DNA from 4 places in the Streptomyces sp. NPDC006335 genome. Region 2 is predicted to be linked to each of the others. Evidence: riboswitches for the same ligand, from Rfam matches in the RefSeq annotation. Region 2 holds a riboswitch; each other region holds the start of a gene.
What was found. A riboswitch is a leader RNA that binds a small molecule or an ion and turns the genes downstream of it on or off. The one in region 2 is predicted to bind cyclic di-AMP.
Positions count from the first base shown of each region.

Region 1: it holds a riboswitch for cyclic di-AMP, as region 2 does, so the genes downstream of both, ABZ098_RS39135 (M23 family metallopeptidase) here and ABZ098_RS07530 (NlpC/P60 family protein) in region 2, are expected to answer to the same signal.
Region 3: it holds a riboswitch for cyclic di-AMP, as region 2 does, so the genes downstream of both, ABZ098_RS14280 (peptidoglycan DD-metalloendopeptidase family protein) here and ABZ098_RS07530 (NlpC/P60 family protein) in region 2, are expected to answer to the same signal.
Region 4: it holds a riboswitch for cyclic di-AMP, as region 2 does, so the genes downstream of both, ABZ098_RS22045 (transglycosylase family protein) here and ABZ098_RS07530 (NlpC/P60 family protein) in region 2, are expected to answer to the same signal.

Region 1 covers NZ_JBEXQX010000022.1:109,736-117,513, forward strand. Annotated here, with positions in the region: gene ABZ098_RS39120 (MarR family transcriptional regulator) at 80-589, shown strand; gene ribA (GTP cyclohydrolase II) at 711-1,352, shown strand; tRNA gene ABZ098_RS39130 (tRNA-Met) at 1,460-1,533, shown strand; cyclic di-AMP (ydaO/yuaA leader) riboswitch at 1,853-2,011, shown strand; gene ABZ098_RS39135 (M23 family metallopeptidase) at 2,023-3,048, shown strand; gene ABZ098_RS39140 (aldo/keto reductase) at 3,210-4,154, shown strand; gene ABZ098_RS39145 (PrsW family intramembrane metalloprotease) at 4,210-5,571, opposite strand; gene trmB (tRNA (guanosine(46)-N7)-methyltransferase TrmB) at 5,621-6,502, opposite strand; gene lhgO (L-2-hydroxyglutarate oxidase) at 6,602-7,778, opposite strand, start outside.
Region 2 covers NZ_JBEXQX010000002.1:336,564-344,341, forward strand. Annotated here, with positions in the region: gene ABZ098_RS07505 (PspC domain-containing protein) at 1-180, opposite strand, end outside; gene ABZ098_RS07510 (PspC domain-containing protein) at 359-1,651, shown strand; gene ABZ098_RS07515 (response regulator transcription factor) at 1,648-2,358, shown strand; gene ABZ098_RS07520 (NlpC/P60 family protein) at 2,377-3,438, opposite strand; gene ABZ098_RS07525 (hypothetical protein) at 3,893-4,246, shown strand; gene ABZ098_RS07530 (NlpC/P60 family protein) at 4,360-5,508, opposite strand; cyclic di-AMP (ydaO/yuaA leader) riboswitch at 5,517-5,676, opposite strand; gene pcrA (DNA helicase PcrA) at 6,222-7,778, shown strand, end outside.
Region 3 covers NZ_JBEXQX010000004.1:97,648-105,425, forward strand. Annotated here, with positions in the region: gene ABZ098_RS14260 (XRE family transcriptional regulator) at 1-524, shown strand, start outside; gene ABZ098_RS14265 (DUF6126 family protein) at 521-643, shown strand; gene ABZ098_RS14270 (tyrosine-protein phosphatase) at 656-1,453, opposite strand; gene ABZ098_RS14275 (alpha-galactosidase) at 1,662-3,737, shown strand; cyclic di-AMP (ydaO/yuaA leader) riboswitch at 4,046-4,204, shown strand; gene ABZ098_RS14280 (peptidoglycan DD-metalloendopeptidase family protein) at 4,209-5,147, shown strand; gene ABZ098_RS14285 (DUF6250 domain-containing protein) at 5,488-6,204, shown strand; gene ABZ098_RS14290 (SGNH/GDSL hydrolase family protein) at 6,350-7,135, shown strand; gene ABZ098_RS14295 (TetR/AcrR family transcriptional regulator) at 7,255-7,778, opposite strand, start outside.
Region 4 covers NZ_JBEXQX010000007.1:309,308-317,085, reverse strand. Annotated here, with positions in the region: gene ABZ098_RS22070 (NAD(P)/FAD-dependent oxidoreductase) at 1-591, opposite strand, end outside; gene ABZ098_RS22065 (Ppx/GppA phosphatase family protein) at 1,024-1,965, opposite strand; gene ABZ098_RS22060 (DUF501 domain-containing protein) at 1,962-2,498, opposite strand; gene ABZ098_RS22055 (septum formation initiator family protein) at 2,569-3,045, opposite strand; gene eno (phosphopyruvate hydratase) at 3,159-4,445, opposite strand; gene ABZ098_RS22045 (transglycosylase family protein) at 4,743-5,432, opposite strand; cyclic di-AMP (ydaO/yuaA leader) riboswitch at 5,436-5,603, opposite strand; gene ABZ098_RS22040 (transglycosylase family protein) at 5,809-6,777, opposite strand; gene ABZ098_RS22035 (cytochrome P450) at 6,968-7,778, opposite strand, start outside.

The DNA.
Region 1 (7,778 bases), on a different contig from region 2:
TCAGAGCACTTCAGGTGCTTCAGAGCACTTCGGAGCGGCGGGGCTTGGTTCAAGTTTGAAGCAAACCTACACTGGGACCATGACGACCCGCTGGCTCAGCCCCGACGAGCAGCGAGCCTGGCGTGCGTACATCGCCGCCTCGCTCCTCCTGGAGGACACCATCGACCGGCAGCTCCAGCAGGAGGCCGGCATGCCGCACCTGTACTACTCCATCCTGGCCAACCTCTCCGAGACCCCGGAGCGCCGGCTGCGGATGACCGATCTCGCCGAGGGGCTGAAGATCACCCGGCCCCGGCTGACGTACGCCGTCGCCCGGCTGGAGAAGGACGGGCTGGTGCGGCGCGAGAGCTGCCAGTGGGACAAGCGGGGCAGCATCGCGGTCCTCACGGACGAGGGTATGGCGGTGCTGGAGCGGGCTGCGCCGGGGCATGTGGAGACGGTCCGTGCCGCGCTCTTCGACCGGCTCACCCCGGAGCAGGTGGGGCAGTTGGAGGAGATCTTCTCCAGTGTCACCGCGGGGCTCCAGGGGGAGGGCGGCCCCTCGGAGGAGGTCCCGTGGCGTCGGCGGTCGTCCCCGTCCTGTTCCTGAGCACGCGCGTGTGACGAGCGCCATAAAGTCGTTGCTTCAAATTTAAAGCATAGGGTAGGGTCTCGATCAGTAGAACTGCTTCAAATCTGAAGCAGGTATGCCTACGGACCGGAGTATCCGCATGCCCGACCTGCCCGCCGCCACCCAGCGCTCCCGCGTCCGCGTCCCGCTGCGCTTCGGGGACGGCTACCGCGTAGACGCCGAGCTCGTCACCTTCCACGGCCTGACCGACGGGCGCGAGCACCTCGCCGTCGTCCTCGGCGACCCCGCCCCCGGTACCGCCCCGCTGGTGCGGCTGCACTCCGAGTGCCTCACCGGCGACGTCTTCGGCTCCGCCCGCTGCGACTGCGGCCCGCAGCTGCGCGAGGCGGTCGAGCGCATAGCCGAGCGCGGTGGCGTCCTGCTCTACCTCCGCCAGGAGGGCCGCGGCATCGGCCTCTACAACAAGCTCGACGCGTACGCCCTCCAGGACCAGGGCCTCGACACCTACGCGGCGAACACCGCGCTGGGCCTGCCCGAGGATGCCCGCGACTACACGGCGGCCGCGCAGATGCTCCAGGCCCTCGGGATCGACCGGCTCGACCTGCTCTCCAACAACCCCGACAAGGCGGGCCAGTTGCGCGACCTCGGCATCGACGTCCGCGACCGGGTCCCCACCGGTGTCTTCACCACCGCGCACAACGTCCGCTACCTGCGCGCCAAGGTCCTCCAGACCCAGCACACGCTGCCGCTGGGCGAATTGACCGAACTCGGCGTCGGCTGAACGTCACCTGGGCGGTGGCCGACCCCGCTCGGTGCCGCCGCGCGGTGCCTCTGAAACACCCCTGGCGCGAACCGCCCCGCGGATGACGTATGCTGGTCACACAACGACGCGGGGTGGAGCAGCTCGGTAGCTCGCTGGGCTCATAACCCAGAGGTCGCAGGTTCAAATCCTGTCCCCGCTACTCAAGGCTCAGGGCCGGATTCCAGTTACTGGATCCGGCCCTGAGTGTTTTCGCGGCAGCGGCACGCCGTCGGCGCGCTTCGTGGCGTGATGTGACGTGCTGTGATCGGGTGAGCGCCCTCCGCACAACGACTGACACGCCGTCAACACCTGCCTGTCATCTGAGGCAAGGTCAACTCGCCCGTTTTTCGCCGTTCATGGGCCGTAAGTCCAGCGGGATTTCGTTAATGATCAAGCGGAACAGCTTGGAATCGGGCCCCCGGGTCTATTAACGTTCGATAACGCAGCGCGGTCGTCCCAGCCGTCACAAGAGACGGCTCCGTGCTCACGCGCCGAATTCCGCAAGGGAACCGGGGAACCACCACCTTGGGGTGAATCGCTCGTCAGTCCGCCGTGGCAACACGGCGGGTATACGCGCGTAGGAGACCTTCCTGCTCCGAACCCGTCAGCTAACCCGGTAGGCGAGAAGGAAGGAAAGGAGCGCGCCCACGTGGCGTCCAACCCGCCTGCCCCCGAGGCGCCGTACGTTCCGAGCGACACCCTCGTGTACGGCGGCTACCGTGCCGACGACGAGGCTCCGCTCGGCGAGTGGAACCCGACCGCGGACTCCCTCGCTCCCGTACGAGGCCGGCATCGCGTCGCCAAGCAGCGTGGCGGGGGCTTCGCCCGTAGCTCCACCGTCCTGGGCGTCGGCGTCATAGCCGCGGTCAGCGCGGGCGGGATGGCCAGCGCCAACACCGGCAAGCCGCCGGTCTCCATCTCGATGCCCGACCTGCCGAACGTGGGCTCGCTCATCTCGGACGACTCCGACACCGCCGCGGACGACACGAGCGCCTTCAGCAGCGTCGGCGCCACCAGCGCCGCCACCGCCGAGGGCACCTCGGACGCCGGTGAGGCACTGCGCTCGCGCATCCTGGCCCAGGCCGAGCTCCAGCAGGACCAGCTCGACACCAAGGCCGCCCAGGCCGTCGCGGACGCCGCCCAGAAGGAGGCCGACGCGGCCGCCGCCAAGGCGGAGAAGGAAGCCCAGGAGAAGGCCGCCGCCGCGAAGAAGAAGGCGGAGGAGGAGGCGGCGAAGAAGGCCGAGGCCGAGCGCCTGGCCGAGCTCGCCAAGCAGTACACGCTGCCGACCTCGTCGTACACCATCACCTCGACCTTCGGTCAGGCCGGCTCCCTGTGGTCCTCCGGCTACCACACGGGCCTCGACTTCGCCGCTCCCACGGGCACGCTCATCAAGGCGGTCCACAGCGGCACCATCACCGAGGCCGGCTGGGCCGGTTCCTACGGCTACCGCACGATCCTCACCCTCGACGACGGCACCGAGCTGTGGTTCTGCCACCAGTCCTCGATCAGCGTCAGCGTCGGCCAGAAGGTCGGCACCGGTGACGTCATCGGCCGCGTGGGCGCCACCGGCAACGTGACCGGCGCGCACCTGCACCTGGAGGTCCACCCGAACGGCTCGGCCGACGGGATCGACCCGGCGGCGTGGCTGCGCGGCAAGGGTCTCACCCCCTGAGGTCTTCCGCTTCCGAGGTCTTACGCGAACTCCGGCAGCCCTGACGACGTCCCCCCGACGTCAGGGCTGCCGGTGCGTCGGAGCCACTGATTCCGCTTGTTTACGAGGACTTTGCGGCCGGGTCGGAAGACCGGCGTCCGGCACGGGCGTTGACGTACGGCATGACTTCTCTTCGCAAGCTCGGCTCCTCCGGTCTCGAGGTCTTCCCGCTCTCCCTCGGCGGCAACGTCTTCGGCTGGACCGCCGACGAGGCCACCTCCTTCGCCGTCCTCGACGCGTACACCGCGGCCGGCGGCAACTTCATCGACACGGCCGACTCGTACTCGGCGTGGGTCGACGGGAACTCCGGGGGCGAGTCCGAGACCATCATCGGCAAGTGGGTGGCGGCACGCGGCAACCGCGACGACGTCGTCATCGCCACGAAGGTCAGCCAGCACCCCGACTTCCCCGGCCTGACCGCCGCGAACATCAAGGCGGCGGCGGACGCTTCGCTGCGGCGCCTGGGCACCGACCACATCGACCTCTACTACACCCACTTCGACAAGCCCGAGGTGCCGGTCGAGGAGATCATCGGCGCGCTGGACGAGCTGGTGAGGGCGGGCAAGGTGCGGGCGATCGGCGCCTCCAACATCTCCGCCGCGCGCCTCGCGGAGTCCCTCGACTTCTCCGACCGCGAGGGGCTCGCGCGCTATGCCGCCCTCCAGCCCCACTACAACCTGGTCTCGCGCGACACGTACGAGGGCGAACTCCAGGCCGTCGCCTCCCGGCAGGGCCTTGCCGCCGTCCCGTACTACGCCCTCGCCTCCGGGTTCCTCACCGGCAAGTACCGCGTCGGTACGACGGTGGAGAGCCCGCGCCAGTCGGGCGCCGGCAAGCACCTGGAGACCGAGCGCGGCCGGAAGGTGCTCGCGGCGCTCGACGACATCGCCGAGTCCCACACCGTCCCGGTCGCCACGGTCGCCCTCGCCTGGCTCGCCGCCCAGCCGACGGTCGCGGCCCCGATCGCCTCCGCCCGCACGGTGGAGCAGTTGCCGGCGCTGCTGAGGGTGGCGGAGCTGACCCTGACGGACGAGGAGCTGGGACGCCTGACGGAGGCCTCGGCCTGACCCTCCGGCACGTGGTCCTGGGCCGACCGGCGGTGCCGAGCCGTGCGCGGGCCGTCTACGTCCGGTACGGGTTGTAGGCGGGGTACGGCACCGTCGGGTGGGCCGGATACGTCGGCTGGGCCGCGTGCGGCGGGTGCGCCGGGTAGCCGTACGCCCCGTGCACCGGCCAGGGCGGCGCGGCCACCGGTACCGGCGGTGCCGTCGTGCGGGCCGCGTGGTCCAGCGCGGGGCGCGCGACGTCCCGCCGCCGCCACAGCTCGTGCAGCAACTCCCGCTCCCGTACGACGAAGTCCGCGTTCGCCCGCCCGAGCCGCCCCCGGCGTCGCAGGAACGCCAAGGACGTCGCGTACGCCTCGTACTGCGAGACCGCCCGCGCCGCGGACCGCCCGCCGAACTGCCGTCGCGCGTACTCCCGGGCCACCCGCCGTGCCCGCATCGAGCCCAGCACGTACGGCTCGGTCGGCGTCAGCCACCCGGCGAGGGCGTAGGCGGGCAGCTCCTCGCGCACGGTCCTCAGCTCCCGCTGGCGCGTCCAGATGACCAGCCAGGTCAGCAGGGCGAAGGCCGGCACCATGAACGTCGCGTACACCGCGAAGAACCCGTACTCCCCGAACGTCGACGAGCCGTTCCACATCGCGTGCATGCCCATCGCGAGCAGCAGCCCGGACAGCGGGACGAGAACCCGCCGTACGTGCTGGCGTTCCGCCGACAGGGCGGAGATGCCGAAGCCGATGCCGGTGAGGACGGTGAACAGGGGGTGCGCGAACGGTGACATCACCACGCGCACGAAGAAGGTCGCGGCGGTGACGGAGGCGATGCCGCCGTCGCCGTTGAGCTGGTCGGTGCCGAAGGCGGTGCCGAGGTAGAGGATGTTCTCGGTGAAGGCGAAGCCGGTGGCGGTGACCCCCGCTATCACCACGCCGTCGACGATCCCGGTGAACTCCCGTCTGCGGAACAGGAAGACGAGCAGGACGGCGGCGGCCTTGGCCGACTCCTCGACGATCGGCGCTATCACCGTCGCGCCGAGGGTGTCCGCGCCGGACGGGTCCGCGGTCGCCGTCGCTATCCACTTCGTCGCGAAGCTGTTGGCGATGATCGCTATCAGTGCGGCCGCGCAGGCGCCCCAGGCGAAGGCGAACAGCAGATTGCGCCAGGGGCCCGGTTCGACCCGGTCGAGCCAGCGGAACGCGGCTATGAGCAGTGGTACCGGCAGGACGGCGAGCCCCAGCCCGACCAGGAAGCCCTCGGTACCGGTCTGTTGCCGGACCAGGGCCAGGATGACGAGCCCGGACAGGGTGAGGAGCGTGATCAGCGCGCCGTAGCGCACCCACTTCCGCTGCCACCAGTGCGCGTGCCGCAGCACACCGCCACCGGTGGGGTCACCGGAGTACGTCGGATACGGGGGACAGGTGGCCACAGCATCGACCTTAACGAGACAGAGGTGTCGCCCGCAGGCGGACGGGTGCTCAGGCGCCGGTGGGGGACTGGTCGGATCGGTCGGGTCGGTCGCGGTGCTGTACGCGGCGGAACAGCAGGTCGTTCACGACATGTCCCTTGTCCAGTCCCTGTCCCTCGAAACGGGTCAGCGGCCGGAAGTCGGGACGGGCCGCGAAACCGCCGTCGGCCTGTGTGTTCTCGAAGTCGGGGTGCGCGGTGAGTACGTCGAGCATCTGTTCGGCGTACGGCTCCCAGTCGGTCGCGCAGTGCACCAGCGCGCCGGGCTTGAGGCGGGTCGCGGCCAGGTCCAGGAACTCCGGCTGGATCAGGCGCCGCTTGTGGTGCCGCTTCTTGGGCCAGGGGTCGGGGAAGTACACGCGCAGCCCGTCGAGCGAGTCCCTGGTGAGCATCTCGCGCAGCAGGATGATGGCGTCGCCGTTGGCGACCCGGACGTTGGACAGCCCCTGCTGCTCGGCGAGGTTGAGCAGATTGCCCTGCCCGGGGGTGTGCACGTCGACGGCGAGGATGTTGGTCCCCGGGTCGGCGGCGGCCATCTGCGCGGTGGCCTCGCCCATCCCGAACCCGATCTCCAGCACGACCGGGTTGTCGTTCCCGAACAGCTCGCCGAGGTCGATCGTGCGCTGCCCGTCGATGTCGAGGCCCCACGTGGGCCACAGGCGCTGCAACGCGTCCGCCTGCCCCGCCGTCACCCGGCTCCGCCGGGGCTGGAAACTCCGGATCCGCCGCTCGAAGTGCGACCCGGCGGGATCAGCGCTGGGCCCGTCGGGGAACCGCGGCTCCCCTTTGGCCCGGGTATGCCGAACGGACTCACCGGGGACATGCCGAACGGACTCGCCTGAGGTGGCGGGCCGGGAACGGGGGGCTTCGGGGGCGTTGAGGGAGTCAGACACAGTGGGGTCGATTTTACGGCGGGCTCGGGGACGGATACCGCTCAGGGCCGCGCCGGGCCGCGGCCGCCGTCACGTCCGGGTGGCAGCGGACGCGGCCCGTCATGCCGAACGCAGTGCCTCCAGGGCCCGCCGGGCCACCTCCCGCCCGATCGGCAGGGAAGCCGTCGCCGCCGGTGAGGGCGCGTTCAGTACGTGCACCGTCCGGGGCCCCTCGCGGATCAGGAAGTCGTCCACCAGCGTCCCGTCCCGGAGGACGGCCTGTGCCCGCACTCCGGCGGCCGAGGGCACCAGGTCGTCCGGGGTGACCGCGGGCAGCAGTCGCCGCACCGCCGTGGTGAACGCCCTGCGCGACACCGAGCGCCGCAGTTCCCCCGTGCCGTACCGCCAGTGCCGCCGGGCTATCTGCCAGGACCCCGGCCATGCCAGCGTCGCGCCCAGTTCCCGGGGCCGTACGGTCGCCCAGTCGTACCCTTCCCGGGCCAGCGCCGGCACCGCGTTGGGCCCGATGTGGACTCCTCCGTCGATCCCGCGCGTGAGATGCACCCCGAGGAACGGGAACGCGGGATCCGGCACCGGATACACCAGCCCCCGCACCAGCTCGGGCCGCGCCAGCGAGTAGTACTCGCCCCGGAACGGCACGATCCGCATGCCGGGGTCGTCCCCGGTCAGCCGGGCCACCTCGTCGCAGTGCAGCCCGGCGCAGTTCACCAGCACCCGCGCGCGGACGACGTCCCCGGCGGCCGTCCGCACGGCGACCCCGAGCTCCGGGCGCCGGTCGATCCGGCGCACCTCGGCGCCGTACCGGATCTCCGCGCCCGACGCCTCGGCCAGCTGCCGCGCGACCCCGACGAAGTCGCACACCCCGGTCGTCCCGACGTGTATGGCGGCCAGCCCCTCCACCTCGGGTTCGTACTCCGCGATCTGGGCGGCTCCCAGCTCGCGGACCGGAATGCCGTTCTCCCGGCCGCGCTGGACCAGGCCGTGCAGCCGCGGCAGCTCGTCGCGTTCCGTCGCGACGATCAGCTTGCCGGTGACGGCGTGGGCGATGCCGTACTCCGCGCAGAACTTGACCATCTCGGCGGCGCCCCGCACCGCGTACCGCGCCTTGAGCGATCCCGGCCGGTAGTAGATCCCGCTGTGGATCACCCCGCTGTTGCGCCCGGTCTGATGCCGAGCGGGCCCCGCCTCCTTCTCCAGCACCACGACCCGGGTGCCGGGCGCACCTCGCGTGATCGCGTACGCCGTGGACAAGCCGACGATGCCCCCACCGATCACG
Region 2 (7,778 bases):
CCGGTGCCCGAGGGGCGCGGTGGGCGGGTCCACCGGTGTGCCTCCTCCTTCCCGCGTGCCCGCCCGCCCGTGCGCGCGCGAAGGCTCGCCGGTGCCGGCGGGCGTGCCCACGCCGGGACGGTGGCCCGGGTCCGGGCCACCGCCGGATCCGGCGCCCGCGGCGTGCTGGTGATCTGTCATGTGTCCATGGTGACGGGCGCGAGGGCGCGACGGGAGTCGAAACGACCCTGGCCGGACCCTGATATCGGCCCTGAGAGCGGGGAGGGAAGCGTTCGGAGGGCGCGCCGTTCGAAGATCAGGGGTGTCTCGGGGGCCAACCCTGATGCCCCCGCACCGCGGCCGTGTGACCATCGATGGCATGCCGGAAGCCGCAGCAGCGCCACTCGTCGAACCGCGGCCGCCGCGCAAGCTCTACCGCAGCAGTGACGGACGCTGGCTGGGTGGCGTGGCGCGGGGGCTCGCCGGGCATCTCGGGCTGCCCGTGATCTGGGTGCGGCTCGTCTTCGTCGGCCTGTTCATGGCGGACGGGCTCGGTGCGCTGCTGTACGCCGCGTTCTGGTTCTTCGTGCCGCTCGGCATCGGCGGGGTCGGCGGGCAGCGGCCCCCGTCCCTGGTCACCACCGAGACCTCGCCGGACGGCCGCCGCAGACTCGTCGCCCGCCGCCCCGACAGGGGCCAGATCGTGGCCCTGCTGCTCATGGTCGTCGTGGCCATGGTCTTCGTCGGCAATGTCAACGTGGGCAACGGCGCCAAGGCCTACCTCTGGCCCGCCGTCCTGGTCGGCGCGGGCGTCGCCCTGGTCTGGCGCCAGGCGGACAACGCCCGCCGGGCCCGCTGGATGGAGGTGGGCCGCCGCCGGCGCACCCTGACGCTGCTGCGTGCCGCGGGCGGTGTCCTCCTCGTCACCGCCGGTGTCTCCGGGGTCTTCGTCCTCCAGGGCTCCGCCGCCCACCTCGGCTCCGTCCTCCAGGCGGCCCTCGCGGTCCTCGTCGGGATAACGCTCCTCGCCGGGCCGTATCTCGTCCGCATGACCCAGGACCTCTCCGAGGAGCGCCTGATGCGCATCCGTGCCCAGGAGCGCGCGGAGGTCGCGGCCCACGTCCACGACTCGGTGCTGCACACCCTGACCCTGATCCAGCGCAACGCGGAGAACGCGAACGAGGTGCGCCGCCTCGCCCGCGCCCAGGAGCGCGACCTGCGCACGTGGCTGTACAAACCCGAGGGCACCGGCAAGGACGAGGCCGACGAACCCACAGAACTCGCCGACGCCGTGCGGCGCAACGCGGCCGAGGTCGAGGACAAGCACGGCGTCCCCATAGAGGTGGTGATCGTCGGCGACTGCCCGCTCGACGAGAGAACCGGCGCGCAGATGCAGGCCGCGCGTGAGGCGATGGTCAACGCCGCCAAGTACGGTGGCGAGGGCGGCGCCGTACAGGTCTACGCCGAAGTCGAGGGCAGGACGGTCTTCGTGTCCGTCCGGGACCGTGGCCCCGGCTTCGACCTCGACTCGATACCCGCCGACCGGATGGGTGTCAGAGAATCGATCATCGGCCGCATGGAGCGCCATGGCGGCACGGCCCGGCTGCGTGCGGTGCCGGACGGCGGCACGGAGGTCGAGCTGGAGATGGAGAGGGCGGAGAAGACGTCATGAGCGACGAGGCGAACGGCACGGCGGAGGCAACCGGGGGCGCGGACGGGCGCCGGGTGCGCGTGGTCCTCGTCGACGACCACCGCATGTTCCGCACGGGCGTCCAGGCCGAGATCGGCCGCACCGAGGAGACCGGCGTCGAGGTCGTCGGGGAGGCCGCGGACGTCGACCAGGCCGTCACCGTCATCACCGCGACCCGTCCCGAGGTCGTCCTCCTCGACGTCCATCTCCCGGGCGGCGGCGGAGTCGAAGTGCTGCGCCGGTGCGCGCCGTTGATGGCCGACGCCGAGCAGCCCGTGCGGTTCCTCGCCCTGTCCGTCTCGGACGCGGCCGAGGACGTGATCGGAGTGATCCGGGGCGGTGCGCGCGGCTATGTGACGAAGACGATCACCGGCACCGACCTCGTCAACTCCGTCTTCCGCGTCCAGGAGGGCGACGCCGTCTTCTCCCCGCGCCTGGCCGGCTTCGTCCTGGACGCCTTCGCCTCCACCGACGCCCCGCCGGTCGACGAGGACCTCGACCGCCTCACCCAGCGCGAGCGCGAGGTGCTGAGGCTCATCGCGCGCGGCTACGCCTACAAGGAGATCGCCAAGCAGCTGTTCATCTCGGTGAAGACGGTCGAGTCCCATGTCTCGGCGGTGCTGCGGAAGTTGCAGCTGTCCAACCGTCACGAACTGACACGGTGGGCGACGGCTCGCCGGCTGGTCTGACGCGGGTACCGCTCGCGTTCACGCCACGCGTGTGGCCCCCGCGAAGGGCATCTCGTCGATCGGTGCCACCCGCACCGGCGCCGACGGGTTCGGGGCGTGGATCATCTGCCCGTTGCCGACGTAGAGGCCGACGTGGCTGATGCCCGAGTAGAAGAACACCAGGTCGCCGGGGAGGAGTTCGGAGCGGGAGACGCGCCGGCCGGCGTCGATCTGGGCGTAGGTCGTGCGGGGCAGGGAGATGCCGGCCGAGCGGTAGGCGGCCTGGATCAGCCCCGAGCAGTCGAAGGCGTCCGGGCCGGTGGCGCCCCAGACGTAGGGGCTGCCGAGCTTGGCGTAGGCATAGGAGACGGCCGCCGCGGCACGGGAGTTGGGGGCGTCCGCGGTGGCCGCGCCGGGGGCCGTCAGCTCCCCGCGTGCGCCTGTCGTGGCCCGTGAGGCGCGATCGCCGGCGCCCCCGAGCACCGCTCGTTCCTCGGCCGACAGCTGGGACATCAGTCGGCGGGCCGCGCCCAGTTTGCCGGTGATCGTCCTCTTGTGGCGCTCCAGCTCGGCCTGACGCGACTTCAGCGAGGCCAGCTCGATGTGCGCGGCCCCGCGGAGCTGCTCGATGTCCCGCAACTGCCGGCGTACGTTCGCCACGGAGGCGGCCTGGCGGGCACCGGCTCGTTCGGCGAACTCGGCGCTGTCCAGGTACCGGTCGGGGTCGTCGGTCAGCGCCAGCTGCATCGCCGGGTCGAGGCCGCCGCCGCGGTACTGCGCCGCGGCCATCGAACCCAGCGCGTCCCGGGCCTCGTTGAGCTGTTCCGTCCTTCGGGCGGCCTCGTCCCGCAGCCTGTCCAGGCGGGTCTCGGCGGCCTCCGCCTTCTCCTTCGCTCCGTTGTACTTCTCGGTGGCCGCCTCGGCCTCCTGGTACAGCCGGTCGACCTTCGTCCTGACCTGCTCCGGTGTGAGCTGCGGCTCGGCATGTCCGATCCCGTCGAAGCCCGTCGCGGTCGCCGCCCCCGCGAGGGCGATCGTCGCTGCCGTACGGACCGTATGGCCGCCGGCCGAGCGGCTGCGGGGCTTGCGGTGCGCTGCCACGTGGACTGCACGTCCTTTCGTACGTTCGTCCGCCCCGGGCTCGGGACGTACGAACGCCAGGGGGGAGCGGCCGTACGACCGCCCGGGGCGGTGTGCGCGTCCGGCGACGGCCTGCACAGGGGGAGCGGGCCGCCGCCGGACCTTCTCGGCGGTGGTGGCCGACTGCCGCCCCTGGCCCGGGCGGCGGTGGGGAGCCGGTCACCTGGTGGAGGACGCTAAACCTGACCGTGTCCGGGAGGTAACGCGTTGTGCGGAACTGCCGCCAGGGGACCGCCGGGTGACCGAAGGTGACCGTGCCGCCGGGGCGGCGCAGTCGACTTCACGCGGTGCGCTGACCGAAGTCGGAATTCAGGGACGCGCGGCGGGTGCGGAGTGCTATGGGTCGCATATATGCAAGATCTACGCGAGGGGCCGGTGCGCACGCCCCCGCGGCCCCTGAATAAGCTCCGGCCTCATGGACGTACTCATCCATCTCTTCGTCGGCCTGCACATCATCGGCATCGCCTCGCTGCTCGGCGGCTTCCTCACCCAGATGAAGGGGATGGGTCAGGGCACCGCCCGGTTCGTCCCCGCGATGCTCCACGGGGCCGCGACGATGCTGGTCACCGGGGTGATCCTGGTCGGCCTCAACCAGGCCGACGACCAGCACGTCAACAACATCAAGATCGGCATCAAGCTGGCTCTGCTGATCGTGATCCTCGGCCTCGTCTATGTGAAGCGGGACGACGAGAAGGTGGACAAGAGCCTGTTCGGCCTGGTCGGCGCGCTGACCACGGCCAACGTCTTCATCGCGGTGCTGTGGACCTGACGGCTGCCCGGACGGAGTGACGGGCACCGAGGGCGGCGGTCGCCGCCACGGCCGTCAGGGCGCCCGGCCCGAGCCGAGCCGGGCCGCCAGGGTGGGACGAGGGGGACGAGGGGTCAGGCCGGGCGGACCACGCTGTGGATCGCCGACTCGCCGTCGTAGTAGATCGACTCCTCGCGGACGTACGCGCCCGGCTTGGGGGCGTGGATCATCATGCCGTTGCCGATGTAGAGGCCGACGTGGCTGATGTCGTCGTAGAAGAAGACCAGGTCACCGGGCTGCGCGTCGGCCAGGGAGACCGTGGTGCCGGCGTTGACCTGGTCGTAGGTGACGCGCGGGAGATCGACGCCGGCGGCCTTCCAGGCGGCCTGGGTGAGCCCTGAGCAGTCGTAGGAGTCGGGGCCGGTGGCGCCCCAGACGTACGGCTTGCCGACCTGCGCGCGGGCGAACGCGAGGGCCTTGGCGGCCTTGGTCGCGTACGTGGAGTCGGCCGGCGCGGACGTGGTCGGCGTGGACGTGCTCTCCTGCGGGGCGGTGGCCTCCTGCGCGGCCTTCTCCGCCGCCGCCTGCTGCTGCGCCAGCTCCGCCGCCTTGCGGGCCGCCTCCTGCTGCTTCCGCTTCTCGATCGCCGCGAGGCGCGCCTTCTCCTGGGCCGTCAGCTCCGACAGCAGCGCGCGGGCGCCGGCGAGCTTCCGCTGGACGGTCGCCTTGGCGGTCTTCAGGTCGCTCTGCGTCTCGGTGAGCGTCTGAAGGCTCTGGGAGGCCTCCTGGCGCTTCTTCATCGTCGCGGACTGCTCGGAGACGTAGTCGTCGACCGCGCCCTTCTGGCGGCTCGTCAAGCGGCCCATGAGCTGGGTCTGGTCGAAGTAGTCCTGCGGGGTGTCCGCGAGCAGGAAGGTCGCCGTGTCGGGCGCGGCGGCGCCGGTGCGGTACTGGGCCGCGGCGAAGGAACCGAGTTCCTCCCGCGCCTCGTTGAGCCTCTGGGTGCGCTGGGCGACGTCGTCGAGGAGCGTGTCGACCTGCTTGCGCTGCTTGGCCGTCTTCTCCTTGGCCGCGTTGTAGGTGTCGGTCGCCGACTCGGCCTGGCGGTAGAGGTCGTCGACCTTCTTCTCGACCTCTTCGAGACTCGGCTTGTCATCGGCCGGCGCGGCGTTCGCCGACTGGGACAGCAGGGCCACGGAGGTGAGGGCGGCCGTCGCGAGGGCCGGGGTCCGTATGCCTGCTACGCGCGTACCGACGGGACGCGACTTGCGGTGCGACGCCAAGGGAGGCGACTCCTTCCGTGCTCCGCCTACCGGGTTAGCTGTCGGGTTCGGGCGGGAAGGGTTGCCCTACGGCGCTCCCGTGGGCGGGAGTCGGCCGATTCACCCCGGGTTCGGTGGGTCCCCGGCTCCGGGCGCGCGGCGGCGCTGCGGACTCGGCGGAGGCCGTGCGGCCCGGCGACGTTCGCCGGAGGGGGTCGTACGGCCTGCCGGGAACGGTAGCCAACTGGTGTGGCCCCTGTGAAGGTTGATGTTCGATATGCCCGATACATTTTCGTGACCTTCGTCCCGGGCGCCGCTCCGCGTGGCCGATCCGTAGTGATCTGTGCTGACGCGGGCTGTTTTCGCTGGTCCGATGCCTTCTGTCTGCATTGCGGGTCGGCTCGCGGCAGGCTGCCGCGCGCGGCCCCACCGCTAGGCGGGTGGGTCCGTCCTCCTCCAGCAGCACGGCAAGGCGCGACCGCGCTCCTACCCGACGGCAAGCTGTCGTGACCAAGGTCTCGCACGGCAAGTGTGCGCGTGAAGGTTCGCTCCCGAGGGCGTCGCCCTCGCTCTACGGCGATGAGGCCTGGTCGGGAGCCGCCCGTGGCGGGCATGGCGGAAGGGCGGGGAGTCGGCCGGAGGCTCGGTGCGGAAGATCGTCGGGGTTTCGGTTCGGGTGGATGTTCTCGGGGCGGCGGCGGGCTGTCAGTGGGGCACCCTAGACTCGGAGAGCGATGAGCAGCCTCTTTGACGACAGCTTCCTGGCGGACCTCCAGGCCCCTCGCGGGCATGGGGAGGAGCCCCCGCCGCCGCCCGAGGACGACCACGTACCGGAACCCGTTCCGGACGATCTGTTCGGTGGGAAGTTCGACGTGCCCCCGGACCGGGACGCCTACTACCGCGACGGCGCCCCGCGCCCGGTGGTGGACCCGGCCGCCCTCCTGGAGGGGCTGAACGAGAACCAGCGCGCGGCCGTCGTGCACTCCGGCACCCCGCTGCTCATCGTGGCCGGCGCCGGTTCCGGCAAGACCCGGGTGCTCACCCACCGCATCGCCCACCTCCTCGGCGAGCGCAATGTCCACCCGGGCCAGATCCTCGCGATCACCTTCACCAACAAGGCCGCGGGCGAGATGAAGGAGCGCGTCGAGCAGCTCGTCGGCCCGCGCGCGAACGCGATGTGGGTCATGACCTTCCACAGCGCCTGCGTGCGGATCCTGCGCAGGGAGTCGAAGAAGCTCGGCTTCACCTCGTCCTTCTCGATCTACGACGCCGCCGACTCCAAGCGGCTCATGGCCCTGGTCTGCCGCGACCTGGACCTCGACCCCAAGCGCTACCCGCCGAAGTCCTTCAGCGCCAAGATCAGCAACCTGAAGAACGAGCTGATCGACGAGGAGGACTTCGCCGCCCAGGCCGCCGACGGCTTCGAGAAGACCCTCGCCCAGGCCTACGCCATGTACCAGTCGCGGCTGCGCGAGGCGAACGCCCTCGACTTCGACGACCTGATCATGACGACGGTCAACCTGCTCCGGGCGTTCCCCGATGTCTCCGAGCACTACCGCCGGCGCTTCCGGCATGTCCTCGTCGACGAGTACCAGGACACCAACCACGCACAGTACGCGCTGGTCAGGGAGCTGGTAGGGACCTCCGAGCACCCGGTGGACGTACCGCCGAGCGAGCACGACCTGCCGCCTGCCGAGCTCTGTGTCGTCGGTGACGCCGACCAGTCGATCTACGCCTTCCGCGGCGCGACCATCCGCAACATCCTCCAGTTCGAGGAGGACTACCCCGACGCGACGACGATCCTCCTGGAGCAGAACTACCGCTCCACCCAGACGATCCTCACCGCCGCCAACGCGGTCATCGAGCGCAACGAGTCCCGCCGCCCCAAGAACCTGTGGACCAACGCGGGCGCGGGCGCGCGCATCACCGGCTATGTCGCCGACACCGAGCACGACGAGGCGCAGTTCGTCGCCGACGAGATAGACCGCCTCACCGACGCGGGCGACGCGAAGGCCGGCGACGTCGCCGTCTTCTACCGCACCAATGCCCAGTCCCGTGTCTTCGAAGAGGTCTTCATCCGCGTCGGCCTGCCCTACAAGGTCGTCGGCGGGGTCCGCTTCTACGAGCGCAAAGAGGTCCGGGACGTCCTGGCCTACCTGCGCGTCCTCGCCAACCCCGAGGACTCCGTACCGCTGCGACGCATCCTGAACGTCCCCAAGCGGGGCATCGGCGACCGCGCCGAGGCGATGATCGACGCCCTGTCCCAGCGCGAGAAGATCAGCTTCCCGCAG
Region 3 (7,778 bases), on a different contig from region 2:
TGGAGGCGGCGGCCGGGGCCGCGGGGCTGTCGCCCGCCCATCTCTCCCGGCTCGAGACCGGTCAGCGCCAGCCCTCGCTGCCGATGCTGCTCGCGCTGGCCCGCATCTACGGTACGACGGTCTCGGAACTTCTCGGCGAGACGGCCGCCGACCGGGACGCCGTGGTCCGCGCCGCCGACATGGAACCGACCGAGGCGGGCGGCTGGACCTACTTCCAGGCGGGCGCGGCCGGCCGTGGCATGCAGGCCCTGCGGGTGCAGGTGCCGCACGGATCCCAGGGTGACATCGTGCGCGTGCACCCCGGCGAGGAATGGCTGTACGTCCTCAGGGGGCGGCTCCGGCTCCGCCTCGGGGACACCACGCACCGGCTCGGCCCGGGCGACAGCGCGCACTTCGACTCGCTGACCCCGCACCGCATCGCCGCCCAGGACCCCGACGGTGTCGAGCTCCTGTTCGTCCACACCCTTTTGCAGAGTCCCACGGCCACGCTGTGCCTGGGCCCCACCCCTGGAGAGACGTCATGAGCGACATGGAGGAGAAGTTCCCCCGCGCCCTGTGGGTGCGCCTGATCATCTACCTGGCGGTCGGCCACGTCTTCGCGGCCTTCATCTACTTCCTCTTCGAGGTGGGAGCCGGGCAGTAGCGGCCGTACTGTTCAGTCGAGCAGGCGCTCCCGCAGCCGCTCACGGATCTCGGGGGTCAGGCCGAGGCCCTCTTCCAGATACGCCTCAACACCGCCCCACGTCTCCTCGATGGTCTCGAAGGCCGCCGTCAGATACTCGGCGCGCGCCTCGAACAGAGGGCTGAGCAGCTCCATGACCTCGGGGGAGTAGGCGTCGGCGGAGGCGCTGGTGCGGCGGACCTTGTAGCGGCGGTGCTTGGCGTTCGACTCCAGGTAGTCGGCGATGATCGCCTCGCGCTCCACCCCCAGGGCGAGCAGGGTCACGGCGATGGACAGACCCGCGCGGTCCTTGCCGGCCGCGCAGTGCATGAGGGCGGGCACGCTGTCCTCGGCGAGCGAGCGCAGCACCTGGGAGTGTTCGGCGGTGCGCTCCTTGACCATCGTGCGGTAGGAGCCGATCATGCGCTCCGCGGCCTTGCCGTCACCCAGGAGCTCACGGAGCTGCTCTATGTCGCCGTCGCGGACCATCTTCCAGAACCAGGTGCCCTCCGCCGGGTCGCTCAGCGGCAGGTTCACATTGGTGACGCCCGGCAGGTCGACGTCGGGGCCCTCCAGCTTCTGGTCCGCCGAGTTGCGGAAGTCGAAGATCGTGTGCAGGCCCAGGGAGGCCAGGAAGGCGGCGTCGTCCTCGGTCGCGTGCGCGAGGTGACCGCTGCGGAACAGCACTCCGTACCGCACCCGCCGTCCGTCCGCCGTCGGCAGTCCGCCCACGTCACGGAAGTTGCGAACACCTGCCAGTTCGGGTTCGGTCGACGGGATCTGCTGCGTCACGGGGGCTCCTCCCAGCCGGGCTCCGCCGACGCGGCTCGTCGACGGGGCACGTTCTCGACGATACGACATGGGTTCCTGGGGCAATGAAGTTGTCCACAGGGGCGGCAATGACTTGTCCACAGCCGTTGCAGCCAGGGCTGTCGGCCATTGATGATGTTGGGGCCTGAGTGCACCTGTTGGCACCTGTTCGGATCTGTGAGGAAGCACCATGCTGGAGATCGCCGAGAACGGCCGTACGTGGATTCTGTCCGGGCCGGCCAGCAGTTACGCCCTGCACCTCACCGCCGAGGACGAGCTGCTGCACCTGCACTGGGGGGCGAGGATCGCCCTGGCCGACGCCGAGGCCCTCGCCGTCCGCCCGCTGCCCGAGTACTGGCCCTTCGAGGCCCCGCTCGACGGACGCGAGGAATACCCCGTCGAGGGTGGCCCCCGCTTCACGCGCCCCGCCCTGTCCGTGCGCACCGACGAGCGGCGCGGTACCGAGTGGATCTTCGAGGCCTACGACACCGATGACGACGAACTGCGGCTGCGGTTCCGCGACGGCGGGCTGATCATCACGCTGCACTACCGGATGCGCGACGACGTCCTGGAGCGCTGGGTGACCCTGGACAACCAGGGCCCGGCCCCGGTCGAGCTGCTGCGCGCCGACTCCGCCACCTGGACCCTGCCCGACCGCGAGGACGGCTGGCGGCTTTCCCAGCTGCACGGCCGCTGGGCCGCCGAGTCCCTGCTCACGCGGACCCCCCTCACGTACGGCGAGAAGGTCGTCGGCAGCCGCCGCGGCCACACCGGGCACCAGCACCTGCCGTGGGTCGCGCTCGACACCGACGCCACCGAGGAGCGGGGCGAGGTCTACGGCGTCGCCCTCGGCTGGTCGGGTTCCTGGCGGATCGCCGTGGCGCAACTGCCCGACGCGCGTGTGCAGATCACCGGCGGCGCCGGATACGACGACTCGGGTCTGCTCCTGCTGGCGGCCGGGGAGTCCTTCACGACCCCCCTCTTCGCCGGTCTCTGGAGCGACGGCGGCTACGGCGGCGCGAGCCGCGCCTGGCACGCCTACCAGCGGGCGTACGTCATCCCGGACGCGGACCAGGACAGGCCCGTGCTGTTCAACTCCTGGGAGGCCACCAACTTCGACATCTCCGAGGAGCAGCAGGGCACCCTCGCCCGGCGGGCCGCGGCCATCGGTGTCGAGCTGTTCGTGGTGGACGACGGCTGGTTCGGCGCCCGGACCAGCGACCGGGCCGGGCTCGGCGACTGGACGCCCAACCCCGACCGCTTCCCGTCCGGCCTCAAGCCGCTCGCCGACTACGTGCGCGCGCTCGGCATGCAGTTCGGCATCTGGGTCGAGCCGGAGATGATCAACCCGGACAGCGAGCTGTACCGCGCCCACCCGGACTGGGTGCAGTACCAGACAGGGCGAAAGCGGACGGAGTTCCGCAACCAGCTCGTGCTGAACCTCGCGCGCGAGGACGTCCAGGAGTACTTGTGGGAGCAGCTCGACACTTTGCTCTCCTCGGCCCCGATCGACTATGTGAAGTGGGACTTCAACCGCTGCTTCACGGACGCGGGCTGGCCCGGTGAGCCCTACCCGCAGCGCCTGTGGGTCGACCATGTGCGCGGCTTCTACGCCCTCCTGGACCGGTTGCGGGCGGCTCACCCGGGTGTGGCCTTCGAGTCCTGCTCCGGGGGCGGTGGCCGGATCGACCTCGGGGTGCTGAGCCGTACCGACCAGGTGTGGACCTCGGACAACACCGACCCGCTCGACCGGCTCGCCATCCAGCACGGCTTCAGCCAGATCCATCCCGCGCGGGTGATGGCCGCCTGGGTCACCGACAGTCCCAACACCCAGCTCAACGACCGGGTGAGTTCTCTTCGGTTCCGGTTCGTGAGCGCGATGGCCGGCGTGCTCGGAGTCGGCGGCGACCTCGCGGAGTGGACCGAGGAGGAGCTGGCCGAAGCCGGTCGGTGGGTGAACCTCTACAAGGAGATCCGCCCCGTGGTGCAGCGCGGCGACCTCTACCGGCTGCGGCCTCCGCGGGGTGGGCTGAGCGCGGTGCAGTACGTCCTCGGGGACGAGACCGTCGTTCTCGCCTGGCTCCAGGCGCAGAAGTACGGCGAGTCGGTCCCCTCGCTGCGGCTGCGCGGACTTGACCCGACAGCAACGTACGAATGCCGTGAAACGGGCGAAGTGCACCGAGGGGGCGTACTGCTGCATCACGGACTTCGTACCGGCTTGCGCGGCGACTTCGATGCCACGGTTATCCGCCTGCGTCGCATCTAGGGCTTCTGTCCGAATTAATGGCTTCCTTCCAACTCCGCCCAAGATGAGGGTTCCTGTGAATTCGTGACGTGAGGAGCGTCATACCCGTGACCGTGTGTCGCCCGTCATGTTCACGTAATTCGCAGGTTTGGCAAGGGGATTTGTGTGGGGGAAGGGCGTCCGATTCACGCAGCGTGACCGGCAATTCTCATTAGGGATCAACAAAAACGCATACCCGCGCAACCTCTCACTTGTCCCTTTGCGTCTTGCTCGTTTACGTTCGCCACCGATCCGGTCGGACGCCCAATCCTGCCGCCGAACGGATTCCCCACACTCACTCACCCGTGCACGGCAGGAGCGGGGGACCCACAGGTATCAACGCCTGTTTCGGTTCCCGGAACAGGCTTGGGGTTAAGTCGCGTCTCGGCGCGGCCGGGCATCTCCAGCTCGCACCCGACAGCTCACCTCGCAGGCGCCGGAGAGGAATTCGCCATGCCCGCGAAGGGTAAGCACCGCCGTCCGAAGTCCCAGCGCTTCACCCGCTCGATCGCCGTCGCCGGAACCGGGGGTGCCGCGCTCGCCCTCCCGCTCATGGGGGCCACCGGCGCGCACGCCGCCACTTCCCAGTCCGTGTCGGAAAAAGCGGTTCAGTCGCTTCCGGTCACGCAGAAGTCCGCCGAGAAGTCCGCTGAAAAGACGGCTGCGAAGAAGAACTCCGCGAAGACCCCGACCGTACGCACCTATTCGGTGCGGGTCGGCGACTATCTCTCGAAGATCGCCGACGAACAGCACGTCAGCGGTGGCTGGAAGAAGCTCTACGCCGACAACCGTGAGGTCGTCGGCGACGACCCGTCGTTGATCCACCCGGGTCTGAAGCTCACGATCGGCAAGAAGGCCAAGGCGAGCACGGCGAAGACCCAGTCCTCGGCGCCGTCCTCGGCGAAGGCCGAGAAGACGGAGTCGAAGAAGTCGTCCTCGAAGCCGGCGACCGCCACCCAGAGCTCCGACACCGCCGGCTCCAGCGGCTACACCCTCCCGGTCAGCGGCGCCACCGTCGGCACCGGGTACCGCGTCGCGGGCAGCATGTGGTCCAGCGGCTACCACACCGGCGTCGACTTCGTCGTCCCGACCGGCACCTCCCTCAAGGCCGTGGCCGCGGGCACGGTCGTCTCCGCGGGCTGGGGCGGCGCCTACGGCAACCAGGTCGTCATCAAGCTGAACGACGGCTACTACGCCCAGTACGCCCACCTGTCCCAGCTCTCCGTGTCGGCCGGTCAGACCGTGACCGAGGGCCAGCAGATCGGCCTCTCCGGCGCAACCGGCAATGTGACCGGCCCGCACCTGCACTTCGAGATCCGCACCACGCCGGACTACGGCTCCGACGTGGACCCGGTCGCCTACCTCCGCTCGAAGGGCGTCGCCGTCGGCTGACGATGCCTCCCTGTGCCACCGAAGGCCGGACCCCGATCCCCGGGTCCGGCCTTCGGTGTTTTCTCGGAAGCCTTGAGAAGCCCACAGAAGCCTTTTGAGAAGCCTTCAGAAGCCTGAGAAGTCTTCAGAAGGGCTTCAGAAGCCTTCCGGAGTCTTTTCAGGAGCGGGAGGCCGACCGTGCTTGTCGGCGCCCGCATGGTCACTTCGTGGCGTTCTTGTGGCAGGCGCGCCCGAGGCGTCGACAGGTGGGGGAGGGGCGCGGCAGAGTGAACTCCGTTGCTGTGCAAGCGCTTTCTAACGGCTTCGGAGTTCATCCCCTTCCCGGAAGGAACCGTCCCCCATGACGACCACGCGCAGAGCCTTCGGGGCTCTCGCCGCCGGCGCCGCCCTGGGCGCCCTCGCCCCCGCGGCCACCGCGAGCGCCTCCCCCCGCCACCGCCGCCTCGTCGCTCACGACGACTTCCGCCACGGTCTGGGCCGTTGGGCCGTCGAACTGGAGCAGGGCGGCACGGTCACCGCACGGCGCGGGGTCCTGGAGGTCGACGTGCCGGCCGGTGCGACGATCTGGTTCCGGCAGCCGCTCGAAGGGCCGTACGTCCTGGAGTACACCGCCACGCCCGTGTCCGCGGGCGGGGTCAACGACCGGGTGTCCGACCTGAACAACTTCTGGAACGCGGTCGACGTCCGGTCCCCCGACGACCTCTTCGCCACGCCCCGGAACGGGGCGCTGGCGGAGTACGACTACCTGAAGACGTACTACTCCGGCTACGGCGCCAACTACAACACCACGACACGGCTGCGCCGCTATGTCGGAGAACCCGGCGTGCGGCCCCTCGTCCGCGACTACACCGAGCCGCTGCTGGTCGCGAACGAGCCGAACCGGGTGCGGATCGTCTCCGACGGCGCCGCGGTGCAGTGGTGGAACAACGGGCGGCTCGTCTTCGACTACACCGACCCGCAGCCCTACACGAGCGGGCACTTCGCCTTCCGGACCACCTGGAGCCACTTCCGGATCCGGGACTTCGGGGTGTGGCGGTCGCAGCGTCAACATCACTGATGAAAGGCCTATTCCTAGTTTGGCCAACACTTTAGGAGTGGCTTATCTCACCGCCCGTCAAGCCCTGCCTACGGTCGCGTAGGTCACATTCGAAGGTGAATCATGAACGGCTGTGGCAGACGATTCGAAGAATGACAGCAGCTCAGTGATCGGGTCGTACGTGGCGGTGGGGGACAGCTTCACCGAGGGCGTCGGCGACCCCGGCCCCGACGGGGCGTTCGTCGGCTGGGCCGACCGGTTCGCGGTACTCCTCGCGGACCGGCGGCCCGAGGGCGACTTCAGGTACAGCAATCTCGCCGTACGCGGGAAGCTCCTGGACCAGATCGTCGAGGACCAGCTTCCGCAGGCCGTCGACATGGCACCGGACCTGGTGTCGTTCTGTGCGGGCGGCAACGACATCATCCGGCCCGGCACCGACCCCGACGAGGTCGCCGAACGCTTCGAGCGGGCGATCGCCCGGCTCACGCAGGCGTGCGGCACGGTCATGGTCACGACCGGCTTCGACACCCGTGGTGTGCCCGTGCTCAAGCATCTGCGCGGCAAGATCGCCACGTACAACGGACATGTGCGGGCCGTCGCCGACCGGTACGGGTGCCCGGTGCTCGACCTGTGGTCCCTGAAGACCATCCAGGACCGGCGGGCCTGGGACAGCGACCGGCTGCACCTGTCTCCCGAGGGCCACACGCGTGTGGCCCTCCGTGCGGGACAGGTGCTGGGACTGGAGGTGCCGGCGGACCCGGACCAGCCCTGGCCGCCGCTACCCCCTCGCGGGCCGCTGGACGTGCGGCGGGACGATGTGCACTGGGCGCGTGAGTTCCTGGTGCCGTGGATCGGGCGCCGGCTGCGGGGGGAGTCCTCCGGGGACCATGTGACGGCCAAGGGCGTGCTGTCGCCGGACGACATCAAGTCGCGGATCGCTCCGGTGGCTTGAGCCGTGCGCGGTGCTGGTGCTGGTGCTGGTGCTGGTGCTGGTGCGCCGGGTGCCGGGCCGGTCTCGGCCGGCGCGCGCGGCCGGGTCGTCCCTCGGGGCGGCCCGACCACGCTCCGCCGCTAGACCGAACTCGTGCCGTCCAGCCCGAGTTCGCGCGCCAGGGCCTCGTCCACCCACTCCTGGGCCCGGTACCTGGCCACCGCGCCCGCGTAGGACGTCAGCTGGACGGCCAGGCCGTCCAGCAGGGCGGTCAGGCGCAGGGCGGTGGCCTCCGGGTCCGGGCAGTGGAACTCGCCCGCGGCCACGCCCTCGGCGATCACCTCCGTGAGCGCCGCCTTCCAGCGCCTGTCGAGGTCGCGGGTGACCTCCTGGAGCGCCGGCTCGCGCAGGGCCACCGCCCAGCCCTCGATCCACAGGCGCCAGCCCTTGGCCTGGCCCGTCGGGGCGTACCAGCGCACGGCCGACCGGAGCCGGCGCAGGGCGCTGGTACGGCGGCCGAGAAGCTTGCGCAGATGGGCCAGGTCGTCCTCGGCGGCGTAGGTGAACGCGGCGGCGACCAGCTTCTCCTTCGTGGAGAAGTGATAGAGCACCAGGGCGTTGCTCACCCCGAGCGCCGAGGCCACGTCGGCGATCCTGACGGCCG
Region 4 (7,778 bases), on a different contig from region 2:
GACGTTGGTGTAGTACTTGGCCGCGTCGCGGGCCATGTCCTCGACCTCGCCGACGGTCTCCGCACCCGCGAAGCCACCGCCGATGAAGACGAAGGTGAGCGCCTTGCGGCGGATCTCCTCGTCGGTCGTGGAGTCGGCCTTGTCGAGCTGCTCAAGCACGTGGTTGCGCAGGCCGATGGCCTCCTCGATGCCCTTCATGCCGATGCCCTGCTCGGCGAGGCCGGGGATCGGGAAGGTGCGGGAGACCGCGCCGAGCGCGATCACCAGGTAGTCGAAAGGCAGCTCGTACGCCTCGCCCACGAGCGGGGCGATCGTGGCGACCTTGCGGTCCTGGTCGATGGTGGTGACCCGGCCGGTGAGAACCTCCGCCTTCGGCAGCACGCGTCGCAGCGGGACGACGACGTGGCGCGGGGAGATGTTGCCGGCGGCGGTTTCGGGGAGGAAGGGCTGGTAGGTCATGTACGACCGGGGGTCGACGACCGTGACGGTCGCCTCGCCGTAGCGCATCTTCTTGAGAATGCGCCGAGCTGCGTACAGGCCTACGTACCCACCGCCTACTACGAGGATCCTGGGACGCTCCGTGGTGCTCATGCCATCGAGTATCCACCCGCCTCAGGGGGGTCGCTCGTGCGCCCCTTCACAAGCTCTTGCAGAGGGTGTGTTATCCTCCGCCGCTCACGTGACCCAGGTCATGGCGCGGGACGGGAACCACCGTATGGGGCGACCCGTTGTCAATGCCGCGTGAGCTGCCTCTCCGTGCCGGAAGAGGCCCCGTGAGGGGGTCTCGCAGACCCCTTGCGCACCTCTCACCCGAGGTCCGCAACCCACCGTTTTGAACGTGTTCACAGGGGTGTTGGGCCCCCGGAAGGGTCAACCGGACCACATTCGTCGTCCGACAGGGCCCAATTCCTTGTGAAGAACTTCACGAACTTTCCGGTCGGCACGCAGAAGAGGGGCCCCTAAGGGCCCCTCTGACGCGCTCATACGTTGTTCTCCCTGCTCAGCAGAGGTGCCCGCCGAGGGCTACGCGACCGACCACGCGATGCCGTCGAGGATGTCGTGCTCGCTCACGACGACCTCCTCGGCGCCGATCCGCTCCATGATCGTGAGGAGTACGAGAGCCCCGGCGCCGATGACGTCCACGCGCCCCGGGTGCATGGAGGGCACCGCCGCGCGCTCGGCGTGGGTGGAACGCAGCAACCACTCGGTGATCTCCCGGACGCGATCGCGGGAGACCCGGGAGTGGTGGATGGCCTCGGAGTCGTACTCCGGCAACTCCTGCGCGATCGCCGACACGGTGGTCACGGACCCCGCGAGCCCCACCAGCGTGCGCGCCTCGCGCAGCGGCACGGTCTCCTCGGCGAGGTCGAGAGCGGCCTCGATGTCGGCCCGCATGGCGGTGATCTGCGCCTCGGTGGGCGGGTCGCTGACCGCGCCGTCCCGCACCAGGTGCCGCTCGGTCATCCGCACACAGCCGATGTCCACGGACCGTGCGGCGCGCACATGGTCGTCGCCTACGACGAACTCCGTCGACCCGCCGCCGATGTCCACCACGAGGTAGGGCCTGTCCAGGTGGTCGCTGCCCTTGAGCTCCCTGGTCGCCCCCGTGAAGGAGAACTCGGCCTCCTGGTCCCCGGAGATCACCTCGGGCTCGACCCCGAGGATGTCGAGGACCCCGCGCACGAACTCGTCCCGGTTCTCCGCGTCCCGGGAGGCGGAGGTGGCGACGAACCGCAGCCGCTCGGCCCCGTGCTCCTTGACCACCGCCGCGTACTCACGGCACGCGGCGAAGGTCCGCTCCAGCGCCTCGGGAGCGAGCCGCCCGGTCCGGTCGACCCCCTGGCCCAGCCGCACGATCGTCATACGACGGTCCAGATCGACCAGTTCACCGGTCTCCGGGTCGCAGTCCGCGACGAGGAGCCGGATGGAGTTCGTACCGCAGTCGATGGCGGCGACCCGGGTCACTTGGCGTCCTCCCGCTGCTCGGTGAGGGTCACGCACGCGCCCTTGCGCCACCACTCCGGCAGCATCGCGATCGCCTCGTCGCCCAGCGGGTTGACGCCCGGGCCCGCGGCCAGCGAGTGCCCCACCAGGACGTGCAGGCACTTCACCCGGTCCGGCATGCCACCCGCGCTCGGGAAGCCCTCCAGGACCTCGATGGCGTCACGGCGGGCGAGGTAGTCCTCGTGCGCGGCCCGGTACGCCTTCGCGAGCTCCGGGTCGGTCTGGAGCCGCTCCGTCATCTCCTTCATGACGCCGTTCGCCTCCAGCGTGCCGATCGCCGAGGCGGCGCGCGGGCACGTCAGGTAGTACGTCGTCGGGAAGGGCGTGCCGTCGGGGAGGCGAGGGGCCGTCTCCACCACGTCCGGCTGTCCGCAGGGGCAGCGGTGCGCGATCGCGCGCAGTCCGCGCGGCGGCCGCCCGAGCTGCTGCTTGAAGGCCTCGACGTCGGCGTCGGTGGGCTCGGTGCGCGGGGTGGAGGGCGGGGGCGTTTCCATGCCTGTCTTTCTATCGGTCTTCAGGTCTTGAGGTCTTCAGGTCTTCAGGTCTTCAGGTCTTGCGGTCGTCTCACTGGTCGGAGGCGTCGGACTTGTCGACCCCGTCCCAGACGTTCGCGTACCAGGGGCGGTCGGCCGCGCTCAGGTCGCTGCGGGACTGCTTCGCCGCGTCCGGGTCGACGACGATGAACCCCGTCTCCCCCGGCATCACATAGTGCAGCCGCTGCCGGATCTGCTGCTCCGCGTACGCGTCGTCCTGCCAGCGCGCCTTGAGGTCGCGCAGCTTCTCGACCCGCTCGGCGGCCCGCGCCTTCTCCCGCTGGAGATCGGCGATCTCGGCGCGCTGGGAGACGTACTGCCTTATCGGGTACGCCAGCGCCACCACCAGCGTGCACAGCACGAGGGCGAGCAGCGCGGCCCGGCCGGTCAGCCGGGAGCGGCGGGCCTGCCGTCTGGTCTGGGACCGGTAGACACGGGCCGCGGTCTGCTCGCCGAGCAGCCTGATCCTGGTCGTGGTGGAGAAACGGTCCCGGTCCTTCACGGCCATCGGCTCTCCGCCTCCCCTTCTACGTGCGTACGTCCCCGCACACGGTACGGGACCGGTACGGGGACGTACGTACGACTGGCTAAGGCTTGACCCCGGAAGGGCCAGCCGGTGTGTCAGCCCTTGAAGCGCGGGAAGGCGCTGCGGCCGGCGTACACCGCGGCGTCGTCGAGGATCTCCTCGATGCGCAGCAGCTGGTTGTACTTGGCGACGCGCTCGGAACGGGCCGGGGCGCCGGTCTTGATCTGGCCGCAGTTGGTGGCGACGGCCAGGTCGGCGATGGTGACGTCCTCGGTCTCGCCCGAGCGGTGGGACATCATGCACTTGAAGCCGCTGCGCTGGGCGAGCTCGACGGCGTCGAGGGTCTCGGTGAGCGAGCCGATCTGGTTCACCTTGACGAGCAGCGCGTTGGCGGCGCCGTCCTCGATGCCGCGGGCCAGGCGCTCCGGGTTGGTGACGAACAGGTCGTCGCCGACGATCTGGACCTTGTCGCCGAGCTTGTCGGTGAGGACCTTCCAGCCGGCCCAGTCGTCCTCGAACAGCGGGTCCTCGATGGAGACGAGCGGGTAGGCCGCCACGAGCTCCTCGTAGTACTCCGTCATCTCGGCGGCCGAGCGGTCCTTGCCCTCGAACTGGTACTTGCCGTCCTTGTAGAACTCGGAGGCGGCGACGTCGAGCGCCAGGGCGACCTGCTCGCCGGGGATGTAACCGGCTTCCTTGATCGCCTCGAGGATGAGGTCCAGGGCGGCGCGGTTGGACTCGAGGTTCGGCGCGAAGCCGCCCTCGTCGCCGAGGCCGGTGGACAGGCCCTTGCTCTTCAGGACCTTCTTGAGGGTGTGGTAGACCTCGGTGCCCCAGCGCAGCGCCTCGGAGAAGGACTCCGCGCCGATCGGGGCGATCATGAACTCCTGGATGTCCACGTTGGAGTCGGCGTGCGAGCCGCCGTTCAGGATGTTCATCATCGGCACCGGCAGCAGGTGCGCGTTCGGGCCGCCCAGGTAGCGGAAGAGCGGGAGGTCGCTGGCCTCGGAGGCGGCGTGGGCGACGGCCAGGGAGACGCCGAGGATGGCGTTGGCGCCGAGCGAGCCCTTGTTGTCGGTGGCGTCCAGGTCGAACATCGCCTGGTCGATCAGGCGCTGCTCGGTGGCGTCGTAGCCGACGAGCTCCGGGCCGATCTGCTCGATGACGGCGAGGACCGCCTTCTCGACACCCTTGCCCTGGTAGCGGTTCGGGTCACCGTCGCGCAGCTCGATGGCCTCGAAGGCGCCCGTGGAGGCGCCGGAGGGGACGGCGGCACGACCGGTGCTGCCGTCGTCGAGGCCGACCTCGACCTCGACCGTGGGGTTGCCTCGGGAGTCCAGGATTTCCCGGGCTACGACGACGTCGATGGACGGCACGAGCATCTCCTTCTTGGGATGTGACACGGTCCGCCGGGACCGCGGTGGGTTCTGCGAGTCCGAGCCTAACCGGCTCCGGGGGATCGGCCACCGTGTGGACCGCCCCCTGGACAGAACCGAGAGTAAATTGTTTCTGAACTGAACAAAGACCGGTCGGCGCCGGGGCATGAAAAAACCCCGCCCCGGTGCGTACGGGGGAACACGCACCGGAGCGGGGAGCCCGTGGGGGACGGGGGGTGACCCTCACGAGGCCTTCATCCTGGAGGACACGGCTGTGAGGGCCCTGTGGTTCAGCCAGGTCTCTTACTTCAGGTGCAGCTGCTGACCCGGGAAGATGAAGTCGGCGTCGTCGATGATGTCCTTGTTCAGCTCGAACAGCTTCTGCCAGCCGCCCTTGACCTTGTGCTTCTCGGCGATCGAGCTGAGGGTGTCACCCTTGACGACCTTGTACTCGCCATCGCCCTTCTTGACCTTCTTGCCGGTCGGGGTGGTGACGGTCTTCTTGGCCGCCGGGCGGTCGTTCGAGCGGGAGGCGCTCTGCTCGTCGGTCGAGCGCGTGCTGGTGCCCGAGTTCGAGGAGCTGGAGTTCGAGCTGGAGGAGGACGAGCCGCCGCTGTAGCCGGCGCTGGACAGCCCCTTGCCGCAGACCGGCCAGGCACCCTTGCCCTGGGAGGCGAGGACCTTCTCGGCCACGGCGATCTGCTGGGACTTGCTGGCCTGGTTGGCCTGCGCGGCGTACTGCGTGCCGCCGTACGCGGCCCAGGTGGAGGCGGAGAACTGCAGGCCGCCGTAGTAGCCGTTGCCGGTGTTGATGGACCAGTTGCCGCCGGACTCGCACTGGGCCACGGCGTCCCACTCGGAGGCGGTGGCGGCGGAGGCGCTGCCGGCCGCCATCAGCGGGGCGGCGATGGCGACACCGGTGACGCCGGCGAGCGCGGCGGCGCGGGTGGCCTTGGACGGACGACGGTGCTTGCCCTTGCCGGAAAACAGCATGGTGGATCCCCTCACCGACGCCTGCGAGGTGAGCTGTCGGGTTCGGGCCGGTTGAGTTGCCCGGTCGCACACCTCGCGGTGCGCGACTTAACCCCAAGCCGGTCCAGCGTGAACTGCTGGGCCCGGCACTTACCTTGGGTCCCCCGCTCCTGCCTACGGCGCTTGACGCGACGACTGTTCCCGTACGGCCGCTGGCAGGATTCGGCGTTGCGACAGACGGGGCTCGGGTTGCCGAGCGGTCACGACCGTAGACACGCGCTCGGCGGAATTTCAAAGACGATCAGGGCTTCTGAGACTCATCCCACACTTTCACCAAAGTGGACATTCGGTGCGAAGTGTGACGTGAACTCCCGCTGTTTTTCAGGTCTTTTCGACCCTATTCAGCCCCTGTGTCGAGCGTCTGACCGGCGACGATGTTGCTCGGGTCAGCTCCGATGCGGTCCTTGTTCTCGGCGTAGAGGGCACGCCATCCGCCGTCGAGGCCAAGGGAGTCGGCGATGGAGACGAGGGAGTCACCCTCCCGGACCGTGTAGGTGCGGGCGGCGTGACGGCCGGCCGAGGAGGAGGCTGCGCTCTTGGTCACATTCTCCTCGGCACTGTCGCCGCGGTGCTTGCCGGAGCCGAGGGCGCCGACGTCGACGAGGGCCGAAGAGCTGCCCTCCTGCCACGACTTGTCCGCTTCATCCTCTTCTGGACTCACTACGGGCGAGCTGTCGGAGGGCTGGGCGTCATCCTTCACGGAGCTCTCGGACTCCGAAGAGTTCTTTTTGTCCGACTTGGCGGGACTGTCGCCGCTGGAGGGAGTACCCGACGGCGAGGGCGTCGCGGACGAACCGTCCAGCGCGTCGAGCAGCCCGGAAGACTCCTCGGAGCCCGACGAGTTCGAGGAACCGGACGATCCGGACGATCCGGACGGCGAGGCAGAGGGGGTGTCGCTCCCCACGCCCGTGTCGACGTCGGCCGAGCTGGAGTCCTTGCTGAGACCGCCGAGCAGTCCACAGGTCGGCCAGGCGGCGATGCCCTGGTCCGCGAGGAGCTTCTCGGCCACGGCTATCTGCTGGTTGCGGCTGGCCAGGTCCGCCGTCTCGGCGTATTCGAGGCCGCCGTACTTCTCCCAGTTCTCCTGGGACATCTGGAGGCCGCCGTAGTAGCCGTTGCCGTCGTTGGCGCTCCAGGAGCCACCGCTCTCGCACTCCGCGACCCGGTCCCACGTGGTGCCGGTGGCGGCGCTCGCGCCGGTCGCCCCGAGCAGTGGGATCGCGATGGCGGATCCCGTCACACCGGCCGCCACGAGGAGGGCCGGAGCCTGACGGGGGCGACGGTGACGACCGTTCCCGGAGAGCATGGAGGGACCTTTCCCGAGACAGCAAGTACCGGCGCGGCGGGTGGTACGGGGCCGCGCTGGTCCGTGAACGTATAGGGATTCGATCACTTGTCACAAGTTAATGCCGCGTAGATCACGTGAAGATCACAGACTTGAGGGCGCGTCATGTTTACGCGGCACCCCGCCGGGATAGGCCGGACCCCTCGGTCGATTACCGGACGGGCGTGAACTCCACGGGCAAAGTGCGCAGTCCACGCATGATGAGCCCTCCACGCCAGCGCAAATCAGCCGAATCCACCGCGAGTTGGAGGTCCGGGAGCCGGGTGAGGAGAGTGGCGAGCGCGGTCTGGCCCTCCAGGCGGGCGAGCGGGGCACCGAGGCAGTAGTGGATGCCGTGGCCGTAACCGAGGTGCTGATTGTCACGGCGGGACAGATCGAGCACATCCGGGTCGGCGAACCGCTCCGGATCCCGGTCCGCGGCCGCGAGTACGACGAGCACCGGGTCCCCGGCCGCGATGTCCTGCCCGCCGATCCGCAGGGGTTCGGTGGCGAACCGCCAGGTGGCCAGTTCGACCGGGCCGTCGTAACGGAGAAGCTCCTCCACTCCGGTCTCCAGGAGAGCCCTCTCCCCGCCGGCCAGGGACTCCTGCAACCGGTTCCGCTGCTCGGGGTGCGTGAGCAGGGCGTAGACCCCGTTGCCGATCAGATTGACGGTGGTCTCGAAACCCGCGAAGAGCAGGATGAAGGCCATGGCCGCGGCCTCGTTCTCGGTGAGATGCTCACCGTGGTCAAAGGCGCGGATGAGCCCGGAGATGAGGTCCTCGCCGGGGGTCGGCTCGTCGGGCAGCGCCTCCCGCTTCCGGTGGATGAGGTCGGCGAGATAGCCGCGCATCTTCTTCACGGACCGGGCGACCCCGCCCCGCGGCCCGCCGCCGTGCCGGATCATCATGCCCGCCCAGTCCCGGAAGTCGTCCTGGTCCTCCCGGGGGACGCCGAGCAGGTCGCAGATCGCGTAGATGGGG